2 regions of the Mucilaginibacter rubeus genome follow, and region 1 is predicted to be linked to the other one. Evidence: riboswitches for the same ligand, from Rfam matches in the RefSeq annotation. Region 1 holds a riboswitch; the other holds the start of a gene.
The links. A riboswitch is a leader RNA that binds a small molecule or an ion and turns the genes downstream of it on or off. The one in region 1 is predicted to bind S-adenosylmethionine.

Region 1 (10,257 bases):
TTTTATCAGCATGCAGTTTGATGGTCACAATAGAGTTATCGCTTTGTCCCTCAAAATACCATTGCTGAACAACCTTTTTATTAGGTTCAAATTCGAGGTTTTTACCTACAATGCTGCCATCCCACATAGAAAATTCGGTGCCGGGTTCGGTAGACATTTGCGCTACTTCGCCAGTCCAAAGTTCGATGGTAATGGGATTAGTGATGGCCATATAGATCTCTTCGGGAGTGGCCGGTATGCTGTAATATTTTTTATAATCTTTCACCCACGCAATTTAGCTGAAAAAAATTAAACCTTCACCGGGCCAATAGGTAAAACAGTTTTTCCGTAAACTTCATTCAGCACATTGGCAATACCGGTATAGATAGCCGAAGCACCGCAAATGATACCTTCATATCCAGCCAGGTGCTTGATGCCTGCGTTTCCGGTAGCATCGCCTGCTACCAGCAGGAAAAACAACACAGTTAACGAAGCAAAAACAAACTGTAATGCACGGTTGAGCTTTAGCGTACCAAAAAACAACAGGAAGGTAAATACACCCCAGATGCTTAGGTAAGCAATCATGGCTCCTTCAGACGGAGCAGTACCCCAGCCAAGCTTAGGCATCACCAGCAAGCCAACTAATGAAAGCCAGAAAAAACCATACGAGGTGAATGCTGTAAGCCCGAAAGTATTATTCTTTTTCGCTTCGATAACACCGGCAATTACCTGTGCCAATCCACCATAAAATATACCCATGGCCAGGATCATGGTATTCATTTCAAAAAAGCCGGCATTGTGAATGTTTAATAAAACGGTTGTCATACCGAAAGCGCACAGGCCAAGCGGCGCCGGATTGGCAATGCCATCCTTCACCGGTACTGGTGTAGTAGGGATCATAATAGGTTTTAGTTTATTTGGTTTGTACCGCAAGCTAACTGATTTATAAATATTAAGCAAGTTTTTCACAACCCTTAACTTACTTTTGCGTTAACTAAATACCTATGCAAAAATTAGTATTAATCCGCCACGGCGAAAGTGTTTTCAATCAGCAAAACCGTTTTACAGGCTGGGAAGATGTCGACCTATCAGACAAAGGGTATGAGCAAGCCCACAACGCCGGAAAAATCCTGAATAAAAATGGCTATAACTTTGATATCGGCTTTACATCGTACCTGAAACGGTCGATCAAGACATTGCATTACATGCTTGAGGAGCTGGATCATCTTTGGATCCCGGTTGAAAAATCATGGCGTTTGAACGAACGCTTTTATGGAGCCTTACAGGGGTTAAATAAAGATGAAACTATTGCCCAATACGGGGAAGAGCAGGTACTAAAATGGCGCCGCGACCCTAATGAACATCCGCCGGCTATAACTAAAGAAGATCCCCGGTACCCGGGCCATGATCTTAGATATAAAGATTTAACCGAGCGTGAATTGCCCTTAACTGAAAACCTTAGTGAAACGATGGATAGGGTGCTGCCGTTTTGGAATGAAAGAATTGTGAGGGCTATGCGGCGCAATCAAAAGGTTATTATAGTGGCGCATGGCAACAGCCTACGGTCGCTGATAAAATATATTGATAATTTAAACGACGAAGAAGTAACTTCCCTGGAAATCCCTACCGCCGTACCCCTGGTTTATGAACTTGATGAGGGTTTGAACAGGATCAGGCATTATTACCTGGAATAATTACCCCCCGGACCTTCATTTCTCTTTTACTTGTGGTACAATTGTTTACCTTGTAAGCCATAAACCAATTAATCCCTAATTAAAGCGAATGAAAAAATCCGACATCTATGAGGTCGCCATTAAAGTATTGGGCATCTACCTGCTGGTAGCCGATATCTCTAAACTTCCGAACCTAATCACTTTTATAGGCAATCATACGGGTTCGCCTGGTGAACAGCCTACCGACCATGAAAATTTAGTACTTGTAAATTCTTTAAACTTTATTTTCCTGATGGTATTGGCTATACTGCTGATTGCCGGCACAAAAAGAATTACCCGCTGGATCACCCGGGAAAGTGATTATAAAGAAAATGCTAAGCTTTTTGCAGAGCGAAATATTATTTACGAAATATCCCTGGTGATAATTGGCGGACTTCTGTTAGTTAGCACCGCGCCTGATTTCTTATATCATATGTATACGCTTATTAATGGTAACGAACAAAGCAACATTATAGCTGAGGGCTCAAAAATATTCATCGGCATAATTACAGTAGCTTTTGCCAAAAGAATAGGAGCGTATTTTGCCAAATGAAATTAACCGGCATGTAACTAAAAAGGCTTCCCGTTTAGAGAAGCCTTTTTATATTAAAACAACCGAAGGAATCTACTAAAAAACTTCAGCTGTCTGTTTAGCTGCCGATGCTAAGCTGACCCCCGTAAGCTGATCGGCAAAGGCTACGAAAGCCTTGCTGTCAGATATACGTTGTTGGTTGGCGATCAGATTTTGTAAATTGATTTTTCCTATAACAAATTTGTAATTACCTGAATAGTAGCGCTCATTAATGTGTTCGAAGTTCAGCGCTTCAACCAGTTCTTCATCATCATAACGCAGATAAACCGTTAATTCAATGTTATTGGTAAAATTAAGATCTGTTTTTTCTTTTGCCTTTTTGTACTCGTACTGGTAATTATAGCGTAAAGCCGCTATATCCGACAGTACAGCAGAGCCGGTAGGGTGGCCACCAGCGCCTTTTCCGAAAAAGAATTGCTGATCGGCAAAAGCTGCCTGTACCGTTACGCCGTTGTATTCGTACTCAACGTTGTATAAAAACTCTTTATCGTTTACAAATTTTGGCAACACGAACAGGGCAACGTTGCGGTCGTCAAGTTCTTTAGCTACAGGCACCAGTTTAATTTTCAGGTTCTTTTCGCGGGCATATTGCAGATCTGCAGCGGCAAGATTCTGGATGCCAAGGTTAAATACCTCATCTGGCTGTACCACTACACCGTAAGCATGGGCAGCCGCGATAACCAGTTTATATTTAGCATCAAACCCGCCAACATCACTGGTTGGATCAGTTTCGGCAAAACCAAGGTCTTGTGCTTGTTTTAAGGCACTGTCATAATCTAAACCTTCAATAAAGCCTTTTGAAAGGATGTAATTTGATGAACCGTTGAAAATACCGCTTATCGAGTGTAATAATTCGTTGTCATAATATTCCTCAAGGTTACGGATGATAGGGATACTGCCGCAAACTGCACCCTCGTATAACAACGATGTTCCATATTGATGCTGGATCTCGATCAGTTCATCCAAATGCAGGGCAATCATTTTTTTACTGGCCGATACTACGTTCTTACCAGATTTTAAGGCCCTTGAAACAATTTCAAAAGCGGCTTCGGTATCATTGATCAACTCAACTATCGTGTTGATCTCCGGGTTATTAAGCAGTTCTTCTTTATCGGTAGTAAATAAATGAGCCGGTAAAGAACGTTTTTTGGTTGGATCTTTAATAGCAAATTTTACTATCTCAATGTTTAGCTTTTTTGTTTTTACGATATCATATAAACCCTGGCCCACAACTCCAAATCCGAAGAGGCCGATATTTAACTTTTTACTCATTACGCTGTACGTTGCAGTTCTATAATTTTTCCTTTCACATCGGTTTTAAAAAACGATGTAAATATGTTTGTTAATGCTTCTGTTTCAATTAAAAATCCGTCGTGCCCATAAAACGAATCCAGTTCGGCAAAGGCAGCTTTCGGGATATGCCTGAAAAGGTATTGTTGCTCCTCAATAGGGAATAACACATCCGATGAAATACCAATAACCAATGTTTTAGCTTTGATCAGGCTCAACGCCTTGTCAACCCCGTTACGGCCACGGCCCACGTTGTGCGAATCCATCACTTTTGTCAGGTACCAATAACTATAGGCATTATAGCGGTTCACCAGTTTCTCGCCCTGGTAGTTTTGGTATGACGATGAGCGAAAGCCATCTTTCACATCGTCGCTTTCTTCCTGCTGGGTGATACCATAGGTTTTATAAGTACGATAGCTTAAAAGCGCGATGCTCCGGGCTGCTTTTAAGCCTTTTTGACCACCTTCCGGCGTGTTACTATAGAAAGTACGGTCGGCAGTGATGGCTAAGCGCTGCGATTCATTAAAGGCAATGCCCCATGGTGAGTGCTTGGCATTGGTAGCAATCAGAATAAGATTTTTGATGCGTTCCGGCTCGATGATTGCCCATTCCATAGCCTGCTGGCCACCTAATGAACCGCCTATCAATACACTGATATTATTGATCTGCAAATGATCGGCAAGCAGTTGGTGTGCCTTTATCATATCCCTTGTAGTAAACTGCGGATAGGATAGGTAATACGGCTGCCCCGTAACCGGGTTAACACTTAGCGGACTTGTGGTACCATAAGGCGAACCCAAAATATTGGCGCAAACTATAAAATGCTCTTCAGGGTTAAAAAAATAACCCTCGCCAATAAGCCCTTTCCACCAGTCAAATACGTCGCTGTTGGCAGTAAGCGCGTGGCATACCCAAACAACGTTATTTTTTTCTTTATTTAACCTTCCATAGGTATGAAAGCCTATCTCTAAACCTTCAATCGCGCGGCCGGATTCAAATTCAAAAGTATCAGTGTATTTAAATATCTCTGCGTTCATTCTTCTATTTGTTATTCCGGGCGCAACCAGATTTTTTCTGGCCGCTGCCCGTAATAACGTTTACTATATCACTTAAAAAAACTATACATTTTTAAACTAACTCACCCTCACTTTGCTTAATTTTTGCAAAAGCTTGTTCAAAATCAGCTTTAATATCATCTATATGCTCAATACCAATGGCTACGCGTAATGATGTCGGCGTAACACCGGCAGATAGCTGCTCTTCATCAGATAATTGCTGATGCGTTGTTGCCGATGGCTGTATGATCAATGTTTTTGCGTCGCCCACGTTAGCTAAATGACTAACCAGTTTCAAATTATTGATTAACTGGCTGGCCTGCGCTTTATCACCTTTGATCTCGAACGATAATACGCCCCCAAAACCATTCTTTAAATATTTTTTTGCAAGGTCGTGGTATGGTGATGATTCCAGTCCCGGGTAATTTACCGTAGCCACTTGAGGATGCTGCTCTAACCATTTGGCCAGCTGCAAAGCATTATCTACATGGCGTTGCACCCTTAATGACAAGGTTTCCAATCCCTGGATATTCAGCCATGAATTAAATGGCGATTGCGATGGGCCAAAATCCCTTAAACCTTCCACACGGGCACGGATGATGAACTGAATGTTACCAAATGGGCCGCCGATGCCAAAAACATCGTTAAATACCAATCCGTGGTAACCTTCAGACGGTTCAGTGAACTGCGGAAATTTGCCGTTACCCCAGTTGTAATTACCGGCATCAATAATAGCGCCGCCAATACTGGTACCATGACCGCCGATCCATTTAGTAGTTGACTCAACAACAACATTAGCGCCATGTTCAATAGGGCGGAAGAGGTAACCACCTGCGCCAAAAGTATTATCGACAATTAAAGGAAGATCATGCCTTTTTGCAACTTCGCTAACCTTTTCAAAATCAGCAATGGTAAATCCAGGATTACCTATCGTCTCCAGGAAGATAGCTTTGGTTTTATCGTCAATAAGTGCTTCGATGTTCGCCGCGGTATCATCTTTGGCAAAACGCACCTCAATACCCAGGCGTTTAAATGCTACTTTAAACTGGTTATAGGTACCGCCATACAGGAAAGGAGAAGTAACAAAGTTATCACCTGCCTGCAGGATGTTATTTAATGCTATAAATTGTGCCGCCTGACCGGATGCTGTAGCCAGAGCAGCAGCGCCGCCCTCTAAAGCCGCAATGCGTTTTTCAAACACATCGGTAGTAGGGTTCATGATGCGGGTATATATATTGCCAAACTCCTTCAGCGCAAACAAATTGGCGCCATGTTCGGCACTGTTAAATACGTATGAAGTGGTTTGGTAAAGTGGTACTGCGCGTGAACCTGTTGTTGGATCAACTTCCTGACCGGCATGTAATTGTAAGGTTTCGAATTTTAAGGTAGACATAGTTGTAATTTTTAATGTGTTTAATTTAGATTTTTTTGTTAAGATGGATTTTGACAAAGCCGGTTTGATAAAACCGGTTTAACATCACACGCTTCTTTTCAGAGAAATGAAAACAGGGGCGTGCTAAGCATCAACAGCAGCAACACATACAAATACAGCCAATAGAGGAGCCAATATGTTGTATGTCACCGTTTAAGGCGTAAAAAGTGTTGTGTTGCGTAAATTTAATTAAACTTTTCATGGTTATAAATTTATATTCCCCGGTGTTATTTGCCGGGACAGGAATTGGCACCTTCTTCAACATTGAAGGGTTGCCAGCGGGTCATTGAGCCTGATCTCTCGCCGCTTCTTTATAAATCAAAACCCGAACTATGTGCGGAGTATTGATCGACGTTGGTATTGCTACCAAATAATGTTCCAAATATAAGGGGTTATTTGGGAATATGCCAAATTTTATTTTAGAAATGAGGTTAAAGGTCAAAGGCGAAAGGTTAAAGGTTTTTGAAATAGGGAATTTTTAACCCGCCTTCATGCTTCTACCTTTTGCCTTTGACCTTTCGCCTTTTACCTCAAGTGGCCTAAAGCGTTAAAGCCTGTTCCATATCAGCTATTAAATCATCTATATGCTCTAAACCAACCGAAACCCTTAGCAGGTTGCGGGGTGTCTTGGTATCCGGCCCTTCAACAGTAGCACGGTGTTCTATCAAACTTTCTACACCACCGAGACTGGTAGCTTTGATAAACAGCTTCAGTTTATTGATGATATTATGCGTGTCGTTTTCATCGCCTTTAATTATAAAGGATAGCATCCCGCCAAAAGCCAGCATCTGATCTTTTGCTATTTCATGTTGTGGATGCGATGATAAACCGGGGTACATAACCTGCTCAACATTAGGATATTGTTCCAAATATTCGGCTAACAACTGTGCGTTTTGTACGTGACCTTTTACGCGGTACGGCAAAGTTTTAATACTGCGTACCAGGTAATAGCAGTCCATAGGCGAGGGGATAGCACCTCCCATTTCCTGTACCTGACGGATCTTTGTCCACCAATCATTTGTTTCGCCTGTAATTAAGGCTCCGCCCATCAAATCGCTGTGGCCGCCAAAATATTTGGTGGCCGAGTGCATTACAATATCTACTCCCAAATCAAGCGGGCGTTGGCAAATTGGTGTTGCAAAGGTATTATCGCACAAAACTTTAATACCTTTTGCTTTGGCTATTGCTACTACTTTTTTTATATCAGTTATCTTAAGCAGCGGGTTTGATGGTGTTTCAATCCAGATCAAGCCTGTTTCGGGTTTAATATGCTGCTGCAATACATCGGTATCGTTTACATCGATAAAATCGAACGTTAATATCCCCGCAAACAGGTTTTTAAGCTGATTACGTAAGCCATGATACATATCATCTGGAGCAATAATATGAGTCCCCGGCTCAAGTGATTGAAATACGGACATCCCAGCCGCGTTGCCCGATGAAAACGAAGCAGCCTCAACGCCGCCCTCCAGTTTGGCCAGTAAATGTTCAAGCGCATGCCTGTTAGGATTGGCTGATCGACTATAGATATAACCTGCCGGGAAACCACCGTCTTCGCCGCGCTCAAACGTGGTTGACATAATAATAGGTTGTATTACGGCCCGTGTTGCTTCATCAACATGGTTACCGGCGTGTATAGCTATCGTTTCTGTTTTCATGGTTCGAAATATGATATCGCCCAAAGTAAAAAAGAATATTTGTTATTAGTTGTAGCGTTTTTTCATTTTTAGCCGAATAGATTATAAAACCTATCCGCATGAAAAGAACCTTTATCCTGATCCTGCTTGTTATAACCGGCTTTACAGCCTGCAAAAAAGATGCAAACGAAACAGCTTACGACAAAAGTTATAAGGTATGGCAAAGCTTTAAAACTGAAAGTAAAAACTCATACAGCTATACGGTTAACGCCGGGTCTGTATTTGGCTACGGCTCCGAAACAAAAATTACTGTGCAAAACGGCGTGGTGGTAGGGAGAGATTTTCTATCATATACTTTAGAGCAAAATCCTAACAGCGCTCCCACTAAAAAAATAAGGGAACAGTGGCAGGAAGATAAAACATCATTGGGGCAACATAATTCAGGTGCCGCATTACTTACGCTTGACCAGATTTATCAAAAAGCCAAAACCGAATGGCTTGCCGCCGATAAGAAAAAGAACACCATTTATTTTGAAACCCAAAATAACGGGATGATATCAGGTGCCAGTTATGCACCTAATGGCTGTCAGGATGATTGTTCGATAGGTATCTCTATAAGCGAGATCAAGGCTCTGTAACTTTAATGTAATTTACCATCAAATTTGGACGATATGTGTCATAACGCATATTACTTTTGTGCTTTTTTGTACATTTGGCCAAATTTATAATGATGCATAATTCAGATAATTTACAGGTATTGCTCCAGGATCCGAATTTATCTGCTGACTTAAAGCACATTGCCCAAAAGGTACTAAATAAACAACGCATCACATTTGATGAAGGCGTTTTGCTTTATGAGCAGGGCGAGCTTGGATATCTTGGCACTTTAGCCAATTACATCCGCGAGGAGCGCCACGGCGATAAAACTTATTTCAATCGTAACTTTCATATTGAGCCAACCAATCTTTGCGTTTATGACTGCAAATTTTGTTCATACTCACGCTTGCTGAAACAAAAATCAGAAGGCTGGGAGTACACCATGGACGAAATGTTTAATATGGTTGCCAAATACGACGGCGAGCCGGTTACCGAGGTTCACATTGTTGGCGGTGTATTGCCCCAATATGACGTGCCTTTTTACCAGGAACTTTTTGCCCGGATCCGGGCCCACAGGCCGGAGTTGCATATAAAAGCGCTTACCCCGGTTGAATACCATTACATTTTCAAAAAAGCCAAAATTGATTATGCCACTGGCATGCGCCTGATGCAGGAAGCCGGCCTGGATTCTATCCCGGGTGGTGGGGCCGAGATCTTTGATCCGGAGATCAGGGACCAGATCTCGAAAGATAAATGTACTGCCGATCAGTGGCTGGCTATTCATGAAGAATGGCATAAGTTGGGCGGCCGTTCAAACGCCACAATGCTTTACGGACATATTGAAGAATACAAGCACCGTGTTGACCATATGGAGCGCCTGCGCCAGTTACAGGATAAAACAGGAGGTTTCCAGACATTTATTCCGCTTAAATTCAGGAATAAAGACAACCAAATGTCGCATGTACCAGAGGTTTCAGTGATTGAGGATTTGCGTAACTACGCTGTAGCCCGTATCTACCTTGACAATTTCGATCATATTAAAGCTTATTGGGCGATGATCAGCCGTACAACCGCGCAGCTTTCGCTTAACTTTGGTGTTGATGATATTGATGGCACATTGGATGATACAACCAAAATCTATTCGATGGCGGGCGCCGAAGAACAACATCCGGGCATGAGCACCAAACAAGTAGTAGAGTTAATTAAACATGTTGGTCGCCAACCAATAGAACGCGATACCTTATATAATGTAATAACTGATTATACCAACTTCGAGTTTGGCGACGAACCGAAACCACAGTATTACAAGTTACCGGTTATTAATTAAGCTTAAAGCCGAAGGCTTAAAGCTGAAAGCAAAACAATAAATATAGCATAGATAAAGCAAAAAAGCTTTAAGCCTTTGGGCTCAAGAAAATGGCACAAAAAACCTTATATATAGTACGCCACGGCCAAACTGAGTTTAATAAACTTGGCATTATTCAAGGCCGCGGAGTTGATACCGATTTAAATAACGAAGGCCGCAAACAGGCCTGCCAGTTTTATGAAGCTTATAAAAACGTTCCGTTTGATAAGATCTATATATCGGCATTAAAGCGTACGCAACAAAGCGTCCAGCCTTTTATTGACCTCGGGCTCCCTTATGAAAAACTTTCGGGTTTGGATGAGCTGGCCTGGGGCGTTCATGAAGGACAAGCACCTACAACTGATAACAAAGCCGCTTTTCTGCAGATTATGCGGGATTGGCTGGATGGCAAGCTGGACAGCAAATTTGAAGGAGGCGAAAGTCCGCGGGAGGTTGAGGTTCGTCAGCGTGAAGCGTTAAAAGTGATCATGAGCCATCCCGAAGAAAAAAACGTGCTGATTTGTATGCATGGGCGTGCCTTACGCCTGTTGCTTTGCATCCTCACCGGTAAGCCTTTATCCGAAATGGATAGCTTCCCACACCAAAACCTGGTATTAT
Region 2 (10,257 bases), 460 kb from region 1:
GGGTTTACTGTACAAATCAGATACCCTGGTATGCACATCTAATACTGTATTTACTGCGCTCAGGTTATACTCCCGCGGGTTTTCTTCATAATCAACATAGGTAGATGGCAGCTCACGCTCATCACGGTTAGAGCAATCAACTTCTACATTATTAGCATCAACAACTTTGTTTAAACGATAAACGCCTGATTCAACAGGGATCCAGTTTAATAAATGTGTTAACCAGCGAGGGGTAATGGTTGATAACTGCGGAACGGTACGGGTGGCTACTGCTAACTGTCTGGCGGCTACGTCGCCGAGAGCGGTTTGTTTTTGTTTTTGATCGGGCATTTTTTAATAAATGAAATAAGTGTTTAAAGCTGATTTGGTGGTGCTTTCAATGTTTAACACCTGCTTTGCAATGATATAAAATAAATTATATAAAATCTATAGGAATTATAGATTTTATTGTATGTTTGCATCATCAGTTCTTTAACACTTATCCAGAAAAGACGGAGGGAAAGGCCCCATGAAGTCTTGGCAACCTGTACAATACCTTATATTGTAATATTGTAAAAGGTGCTAATTCCTGCTCCCGGCAAGGGGAGAAAGATAAGATGCTACAGGTTTATACAAATATCTCCACAGCTCTTTTCCTGGTAAGTTTACTGAACCCCAAAAAAGAAGAGAATAAACCACATCATCACTATACCGAATGAAGAAATTCATACTTACCGCTTTAACTTCTGTTATTGGCACTGTGGCTTACTCGCAGATACTTGCTCCGGTAAAATGGTCGTACGCGGCAAAAAAGATTGACAAAGAGCAAGCCATCGTTTTTATAAAGGCCGATATTGAAAAAGGCTGGCATATCTATTCGCAGCGTGTTGCTGATGGCGGCCCGGTAAAAACTTCGTTTACGTTTGATAAAAGCGATGACTATACATTGAGCGGAAACACTTCAGAACCTAAGGCTGTCAGTAAGTATGAAAAGGCGTTCAGTATGAATGTGCAGTACTTTGAGCAATCGGTAATTTTTCAGCAAAAAATAAAACTTAAAAACGGGCAAACTTCGGTTAAAGGCACACTAAATTATATGGTGTGCAGCGACAAGCAATGCCTGCCTCCTGAGGATGTAGAATTCAGCGTCCCTGTAAAATAAATAGCACATAATAATAGTGTTTAACAGATCAATAGCCACCAACTGAACTGTTAAACGGATGTTGAAGCGGTACAAAAACCGCTTTAAAAACTAATACCATGAAACCGAAAACGAATATTATCACTAACGCCTTTAAACAGAATGGTGGCGCCCTTTTCTGTTGTTACCAGTATTGTTAATTAGCGCAGTTTGTGTCACGGAAAATTGATCCTGAAATAAGATCAACATCCTGGCTGTACTAAGTGCGTTGCTTTGCTATGGTGGTAAAACAGGCGTGTGCTGTACAGACCAGGATGTTTATTGTTTACAATATAAGATTTTAATGAAATTCAATTCTAAATAAAAAATATTCTACTAAATCTATAGATTTTATTGTATTTATCATATTTATTACTATCTTTACAGCATTCTAATTAACCCCACCATTAATTAGTTGATTTATAAAGAATAAGGGAGAGGAAGTCTCGATGATCTTATAGCAACTTTTCAGCAATGAAATAAGTGCTCAAACTTTTTTGCAGGGCGATGTTGCTGTGCAAATATAAATTAACTAAACACCATGAACACTAAACATGACTATCCGCAGCAGCAGGCAATTGCCATAAGGCGATGTTGTTGTTTTGCACAGCGCCTTTTCTGGTTTTAACAACCGGTTCCTGAAATTTTATTGCTCCATTTTTTAGGGCCTCACAGGGTCACGTGGCATTGCTATGTCTAATTTTTAATCAAATCAATAACAATAAACTAAAACTGATAACATGAAAACAACAAATTACTTAACTAAAGCAAAAGTGTTGAGCATCGCGCTTTTGCTCGGTACTGCGGGCGTATCGCATGCCGATCCTAAGCCTAAATTTATTAAAGAAGGCAAATGGCGTGGCGAATTTACCGTAAGCGAATCAAAAGTACCCTTCAATTTTGAGCTGAAAGGAAAAGATGCTGAACATGCGGTATTTACGCTTATCAATGGCTCCCGTCGTGATGATTTTCATGTAAAATCTATCGGCCAGGATTCGGTTTACATCAAAATGAACACCTATGATGCAGCCTTGGTTGCCAAAGTTGAAGACGACGGATCTTTAACCGGCGAGTATCGCAGCCTGGTTCCGGGCTTCAGGGGGAATTCGCTGCCATTTAAAGCAGAATATGGTAAAACTTACCGCTTTGTTGAACCGGGAAAAGACGTTGCCCCTACGGCAGACCTGAGCGGCAAATGGGAAATCAAAACCTACAGCAAAGAAGCCGTTCCTGCATCCATCGCCCTGTTGAAACAAAAAGGTAATAAGCTTACCGGCGTGGTAATGACCGTAGTAGGTGATACGCGCGAGTTGGAAGGCACTGTACAGGGCGATGAATTTGCGTTGAGCGGTTTCACAGGCCCAAGCCCATTCATTATTAAAGGTAAGATCAATGCTGATGGTACATTGAGCGGTGAACAGGGTTTCGGGATCTATAAAAACCTGAAGTTTGACGCCGCCAAAAAAGCCGAAGTTGAATTGCCGGATCCTTATAAATTAACTTTCCTGAAAGAGGGTTATAAAAAGCTTGACTTTTCGTTTCCGGGGATTGATGGTAAACAGGTATCGTTGAGCGATAACAAGTATAAGGGTAAGGTGGTGATCGTGGAGATCATTGGTACCTGGTGCCCCAACTGTACAGATCAAACCGTGTTCCTATCGCCATGGTTTAACAAAAATCATAACCGTGGGGTAGAGGCCATTGCTTTAGGCTTCGAGCAAAAAGATAGCCTGGAATATGCTAAATACACGCTGGGCAAGCTGCGCGATAAATATGCTATTAACTACGATATCGCTTTTGGTGGATTAGCCGATAAGAAGCTGGTATCGCAAAAACTACCTGCATTGAACAAGTTTATCGCTTTCCCCACTACGATCATTATCGACAGAAAAGGTGACGTAAGGGAGATCTATACAGGCTACACCGGCACCGTAACCGGCAAATATCATGAAGATTACGAAAAGAAATTCAACAAGCTTTTAGACGAGCTTATCGCGGAGCCGGCGCCAGAAACTGCTGCCGTTGTTGATCAGCCGGCACGTCAAGGTAAGTAAACAACTATTAACTATCTATAATTTATCAAATGAAAACACTCAATTTAATTACTTCATTCAAATGCCTGACAGTAGGGTTGCTGTTGAGCAGTACAGTGTTTGCGGCCGATAAAAATCCGCCGGTAAAATTTATCAAAGAAGGTGTATGGCGCGGCGTGTTTACTGTAGCCGAAACAAAAGTTCCTTTTAATTTTGAATTGAAAGGTAAGGATGCGGAACATGCTACCTTCACGCTCATCAATGGTACCCGTCGCGATAACTTTCATGTTAAGCAGGTAGGCAAAGATTCGGTATTTATTAAAATGAATACGTATGATGCCGCACTGGTTGCCAAAGTAGAAGATGACGGAACCTTAAGTGGCGAATACCGCAGCCTGGTGCCGGGTTTCAGAGGGAATTCACTACCCTTCACCGCCGAATACGGCAAAAGCTACCGTTTTGTTGAGCCTGGTAAGGATATTGCACCAGCCGCCAACTTAACCGGTAAATGGGAGCTGAAAGTTTACTCGAAAGAGCAGGTACCTAACAAGATAGCTGTCCTGAAACAGACTGGTAATAAATTAACTGGTGTAATTATGCAGGTAACCGGCGACAGCCGCGAGCTGGAGGGTACTGTACAAGGCGATGAATTTGAGCTGAGTGGCTTTACCGGTCCGAGCCCTAAAATTTACAAGGGGAAGATCAATCCGGATGGTACGCTGAGTGGTGAGATAGGCCAAGGCATTTATGATAACACCAAGTTTGATGCCGTAAAAGACGATAAAGCCGAACTACCTGATCCGTACAAATTAACTTACCTGAAAGAAGGTTACAAAAAATTGGATTTCACTTTCCCTGACCTGAACGGTAACCCGGTTTCATTAAGCGATGCCAAGTATAAAGGTAAGGTTACTATCATAGAGATTGTGGGTACCTGGTGCCCTAACTGTACCGATCAAACCGTGTTCCTTTCGCCATGGTTTAATAAAAACCATAACCGTGGGGTTGAGGCGATAGCTATAGGCTTTGAGCAGAAAGACAGTTTAAAATATGCACAGTATACTTTGGGCAAGTTGAAGGAAAAGTACGATATCAAGTATGATATTTTATTCGGTGGCTTGGCCGATAAAAAGTTAGTATCGCAAAAACTGCCCGCTTTGAATAAGTTCATAGCATTCCCGACTACTATTATCATCGACAGGAAAGGCGACGTAAGGGAGATCTATACGGGGTATACGGGTACAGTTACCGGTAAATATTACCAGGATTACGAAAAGAAGTTTAATAAACTGCTTGATGAACTGATAGCCGAACCCGCACCGGCCAACCATGCAAATGTTGTTGAAAGCAATAACGAAACCTTAAAAGGAAAATAAACAATAAACTGACACCTGACCCGGCTAAGGGTAAAAGCTTTGCCGGGTTTATTAAAACAACTTATTAACGATAACCCACCATGACAAAATTTACTGGCGCTGTATTATTTACAGCATTTATATCTCTTACTTCGTTCACATCTCCTGCGATAAAAACGGTTAAACTTACCAAAGGGAAATCAGGTATTATCAAAACTGCCGATACAAAAAGGAAAATTAAAATAGCATCGTTCAAAGTAGATAATGAAAGCAGCAAGCTTACCTGGGCAGCCAAGAAAGCCACCGGCGATCATAATGGCGAAGTGAAGATCAGTAACGGTAATTTCTCGATAGAAAACAACACGCTTAAAGGCGGTAGCTTCGATATCGACCTGAATACCATTACTGACGCTGACCTAACCGATCAGGCACAAAATGAAAAGTTAGTTAGCACCTTGAAAAGCGAGACTTTTTTCAATACTGAAAAATTTCCGAAAGCGAATCTGGTGATTAATTCGGCTACCAAAACCAGCGGTAACCAATATGATGTTAAAGGCAAACTAACCATCAAGGGTATCACTAATGACGTAAGCTTCCCGGCTACCGTTGCTGTTAATGGCAAAAAACTTACCGCAAGCGCCAAAATAACTGTAGATCGTACCAAATATGATATCAAATTCAGGTCGAAGAACTTTTTTGAAAACCTGGGCGATAAGGTGATCTATGATGATTTTGATCTGAATGTTAACCTTACCGCTAATGCGCAGTAACAAACTGTAAAGCAAGACACAGATAATCTTATTTTGATGATAAAAGCCGACCCGTTTTGGGTTGGATGGCCACAGCCATGACTAATAAAAGCATTTAAAAGCTCAGGTAAAGTTGGAACAGCTCCGGAGCCGGTGGAATTGGATACACCGGCAATGGGCTGAACTTCGAAGCAGCTAATTAGATGTGGAACAATATGAAAAAAGGAAAAATATTACTGGTTTTAGGAGCAATCATGGTATTGATCGGCTTCATGAGTTTTGTAGGCTCCAAAGACGATGTACAAACCAGGGAGCAACTGGGCGAAAAATTATTTTTTGACCCCATATTATCGGGTGATAACACCATCAGCTGCGCTTCTTGCCATAAACCAGCATTTGCTTTTGCCGATACTGCCGTGTTTAGTAAGGGAATAAAAGGTCAGCTCACTGCGCGTAACTCGCCGGGGTTGACCAACCTTTCGGGCAGGCCGCATCTTTTTTGGGATGGCCGGGCTTCATCGTTGGAAGAGCAGGCTTTAGGCCCCATCACATCGGCCGCAGAAATGGGGCTTCCGATAGAAGATGCCATAAAAAAATTAAACGACAATAAATTTTATGCCGATGCTTTTCAAAAAATATTTAAATCAGCACCCACCAAAGATAATCTGTTGAAGGCCATAGCCTCATTTGAGCGTACGCTTGAAACATCAAACAGCCCTTACGACAGGTATGTAAACGGCGATGACCACGCCATATCAGAATCTGCTGCGCGCGGCAGGTTATTGTTTATTGGTAAGGCCGCTTGTAATAACTGCCATTCGGGAGAGGATTTTACAGCCGACAGGTTTAAAAGTATAGGCCTGTATAACGGTAAAGACCTGAATGATCCGGGTCGCTCGGCTATCACAAAAAGCAAAACGGAAGAGGGGGAGTTTAAAATTCCGGGACTGCGTAATGTGGCTGTAACGGCTCCGTATATGCACAACGGTAAATTTAAGACCCTCAAGGAAGTGGTTGAATATTACAATAATCCCTCGTTAGTGGTTAAAGATGGTATTAATCGTGATCTTGCGCTTGATAAGCCGCTTAACCTTACCAATGCCGAAATTGATGATATCGTGGAGTTTTTAAAATCCCTCACCGATGATCGTTTCAAGCAGAAATTAGCCTCAAATTAACATACCCCAATAAAATAATTAATTAAAACAACCGGGCAAACATTTGCCGGTAGGTCAGTTTTTGCCCTGCCGTAGCCACCGCTTTGCCCCAGAACTATTGTAACATGAAGAAAATTGTACTCTTGCTTATGTTCTTCGCCCTTATTGTGGGGCACAACGCATATGCACAAAAACGAACGGTAACCGGGGTTGTAACCTCTGCCGATGATAAAGCGCCATTGCCCGGCGTATCTGTAACAGTAAAAGGATTAAATGAAGGTGCAGTAACCAAGGCAGATGGTAGCTTCAGTATCGTGATCCGTAACGGTAAATACCTGGTGTTTTCGTTTGTAGGTTTTGAAAGCCAGGAAGTGGAAATTGATGGTATCAAGCAATTTCAGATCAGCTTGAAGCCATCAAAAAATAACGCGCTGAATGAAGTGCAGATTGTTGGATCGCGCAATGCCAATCGCACCAAGCTCAACTCGCCGGTAGCGGTGGATGTTATTGATGTTAAGCCGCTATTGGAATCCGCCCCGCAGGTTAGCGTAACCCAGATACTCCAATACATTTCGCCATCTTTCCACTCGGTTAATGGCAGTAATGCAGGTGATGCCGGTTCGGCATTAAGCCTGGCCCAACTCCGGGGCTTGGGGCCCGACCAGGTTTTGGTGTTGGTGAACGGAAAACGCAGGCATAAAAGCTCCAACGTTAATTACGGCGGTTTGGGTAACGGATCAACCGGTTATGATCTCAACGCTATTCCTACAGGTGCTATCGACCGGATAGAAATTTTGAGGGACGGTGCCGCGGCTCAATATGGTTCGGATGCTATCGCTGGGGTGATCAATATCGTATTAAAGAAAAAAACGGACGATTTTGCGGTTAATACTTCTGGAAGTGTACGCAGGCGTGGAGATGGAGCGGTTACCCGTTCCAGTGCTAATTACGGTGTTGGTATAGGAAACAATGGCGGTTACGTAAATGTGACCACCGAATACGCTACACAAGCCATTTCTTTACCGGCTGGCCGAAAAGATGCAGGCTTATATAATGGCCCTATTTACGGAGGTGGAGCAAATACACGTGGTTATGATGCGATATACACCAAAGATATTGACGACGCTATTTTAGCAAGTCGTGGCATCGACCGCCATTTTTTTGATCAGCGTGCCAGTGGTTCCAATGCCGGGCAGGACGCTTTGCTGTTTTTCAATGCCGGTTTACCTCTAAAAAACTCGACCGAGCTGTATGCCTTTGGCGGTATCAGCAGCCGTAATTCACAATTTACGGCTACCTACCGATTACCCGGCTGGACATCACGTAACAATAACTTCATTTATCCTGATGGTTTTTTACCGGCAATGGAAAATAATATAGTTGATGAATCGATAGCCGTAGGAATCAGGGGTAAAGTTGGCGACTGGAACGTAGATTTCTCAAACGTGTATGGAAAAAATATATTCGGTAACCGGGTTGATAATTCGCTTAACGCAAGTCTCGGTTTAAAAAGCCCAACCAGTTTTGATGCAGGTAGTTACAATGCCAGTCAAAACACAACAGCGCTTGACTTTACCCGTTATTTTGACAAGGTATTAAAAGGCTTAAACGTAGCTTTTGGCGCCCAGCATCGTGTAGAAGGTTTCCAGATTATTGCAGGTGAAGAAGCCTCTTATTCCAAAGCAGATCAGCGTACCATTGTTGATATTGACACAACCGCAGGCGGAATACCATACCTATCCAATGCGGGTGTAACATCCCTGAACGGTCTTTCCGCTGGCTCGCAGATCCATTTGGGTTTCAGGCCGGAGAATGCGGTTAACGTTAGCCGTTCGGTAACTGCAGGTTATGCTGATGTGGAATTGAATGTTACTAAGCAGTGGCTTGTTTCCGGTGCCGGCCGTGCCGAGTATTTTTCGGATTTTGGTAATGTGTTTACCTGGAAAGCGGCTACCCGCTACAGTTTCGCCAGATGGTTAAGTATCAGAGGATCGGCGAATACAGGTTTCCGTGCGCCGGATTTGGCACAATCTTATTATACCTCGGTATCCACAACGTTCCAGCAGGGCAGGGGCGTTGACATCCTTACGGCATCCAATCAAAGCGCAGCGGCAAGGGCATTGGGAATACCTAAGTTATCGCCCGAAAAATCAAAAGGATATACTTTGGGCTTAACCTCGGCCCCGGGCAGCAATGTGGAATTAACGGTTGATGCATACCTGATCAATATTGATAACAGGGTAGGCAATACAGGCAACTTTACGGCGACAGACACCAACCTGCCTACGGATGTTAAAAATTTGTTCCAGCAAACCGGTGCTGCCCAGGCCAACTTTTTTTACAATGAATTCAGTACCCGCACAAAAGGCATCGAGTTTACAGGCAGCTACAAACTGCTATTGGACAGGGGGAATATCAACTTCCTGTTTGGCGGCAACTTTGAAAAAAATGAGGTGACCAAAGTTAATACACCTAAAGGTCTTGAAAAATATAAAAACGTGATCCTGAGCCCCGGCGAAAGGGCGAGGGTAACCACCAATATCCCAGCGCAGAAAGTAAATCTGCAGGGCATTTACAGTTTAGATAAATTCACTTTCCTTGCCCGTACGGTATACTTCGGCAAGGTAACTACGGCAACGCTGCTTAGCGCCTCAGATCCGCTTAACCCGGTTTACTTTTATCAAAACCTGAAACCTATCTGGGTAACCGACCTGTCGGTTGGGTATAAGTTTACCAGCCGCATCCAGGGTACGGCAGGTGTTAATAACGTATTTAACGTTTTGGGCGATTATACCGATCCATCTATTGCCGGTTTACGCAATCCTACGGTTGTAGGTATCCAGAACGGCAGCGCCGGTATCCAGCCGTTTATCAAACTATCAGCTCATTTATAATTGCTTAATCATGAAAAGTATTTTGAAATCCATATATAAACAAAATTTGAAAACGGCAAAGCTTTCAAGATCAGCAAGGCTATCGATACTTGCCGCGATCACTATGCTTTTTGCCTCATCCTGCAAAAAGACATATTATTTAGATATTAACGCGGCCGACAGACCCGCCCTCGCCGCGCACATCAGCTTTGTAAACGCCCGCCCGGTAAATACCGGTATACAGTTTTGGGTGTACACTACGCAGGTAACCAAAACAGCTTTGGCTATCAATACGAAGAGCGATTACATCGATACCCAGTTTGGCGACGTACAGATCAATTTTACCGAAGGAACCAATACATCCTACAAAGCCTCAAGGCAATTTGGTAACAGCGCCACCTTTACATCAACCGGAGGCCCTAATGGTCCGATAGCTAATTATTATCATACGGTATTCGCTGTAAAAAACAACAAGGCTACGGCCGATTCACTGATCCTTTTTTACGACGATCTAAGCGCGCCTGCTGCAGGTAAAGCCAAGGTCAGGTTTGTAAACCTTGCGCCGGGTACCTCTAATGTCGATTTTGGTATTGCCGGTCAAACCGCGCTTTTTACCAATACAGCTTACGGCAGGGCAGGAGGCTCGGTGTTGTCTGGGACGGGCTTGAGCACATGGTCGTTAGGGCCGTTTGCTACGGTTGATGCCGGTATAGTTAATTTCTCGGTTACACAAACTTCAGATCATACGGCAGTTGATATCGCTAATGATAAATTAATAAATGTAACGCTTACTGCCGGCAAGATCTATACCATTTATATCAACGGCACGCCCGGCTCATCGGCTATAGGGGCAACTATACTTACACATAACTAACTAAATTAAAGATAAAGCACAGCATGGTGGAATAAGTTGTGCCAGCAAGCTGTCCCG

Region 2: another riboswitch for S-adenosylmethionine. It lies ahead of DEO27_RS11710 (peroxiredoxin family protein); the one in region 1 lies ahead of DEO27_RS10055 (O-acetylhomoserine aminocarboxypropyltransferase/cysteine synthase family protein).

What each region holds. Positions count from the first base shown of each region.
Region 1 covers NZ_CP043450.1:2,449,842-2,460,098, reverse strand. Annotated here, with positions in the region: gene DEO27_RS10085 (SRPBCC domain-containing protein) at 1-265, opposite strand, end outside; gene DEO27_RS10080 (acetate uptake transporter) at 289-879, opposite strand; gene gpmA (2,3-diphosphoglycerate-dependent phosphoglycerate mutase) at 984-1,673, shown strand; gene DEO27_RS10070 (hypothetical protein) at 1,762-2,244, shown strand; gene DEO27_RS10065 (homoserine dehydrogenase) at 2,320-3,555, opposite strand; gene metX (homoserine O-acetyltransferase family protein) at 3,555-4,610, opposite strand; gene DEO27_RS10055 (O-acetylhomoserine aminocarboxypropyltransferase/cysteine synthase family protein) at 4,702-6,021, opposite strand; SAM riboswitch class I at 6,270-6,380, opposite strand; gene DEO27_RS10050 (trans-sulfuration enzyme family protein) at 6,600-7,718, opposite strand; gene DEO27_RS10045 (hypothetical protein) at 7,817-8,335, shown strand; gene mqnE (aminofutalosine synthase MqnE) at 8,428-9,621, shown strand; gene DEO27_RS10035 (histidine phosphatase family protein) at 9,711-10,257, shown strand, end outside.
Region 2 covers NZ_CP043450.1:2,912,930-2,923,186, reverse strand. Annotated here, with positions in the region: gene DEO27_RS11720 (family 2A encapsulin nanocompartment shell protein) at 1-330, opposite strand, end outside; SAM riboswitch class I at 476-598, shown strand; gene DEO27_RS11715 (protein-disulfide reductase DsbD domain-containing protein) at 695-1,141, shown strand; SAM riboswitch class I at 1,577-1,689, shown strand; gene DEO27_RS11710 (peroxiredoxin family protein) at 1,900-3,213, shown strand; gene DEO27_RS11705 (peroxiredoxin family protein) at 3,243-4,568, shown strand; gene DEO27_RS11700 (YceI family protein) at 4,649-5,317, shown strand; gene DEO27_RS11695 (cytochrome-c peroxidase) at 5,512-6,474, shown strand; gene DEO27_RS11690 (TonB-dependent receptor) at 6,579-9,347, shown strand; gene DEO27_RS11685 (DUF4397 domain-containing protein) at 9,358-10,200, shown strand.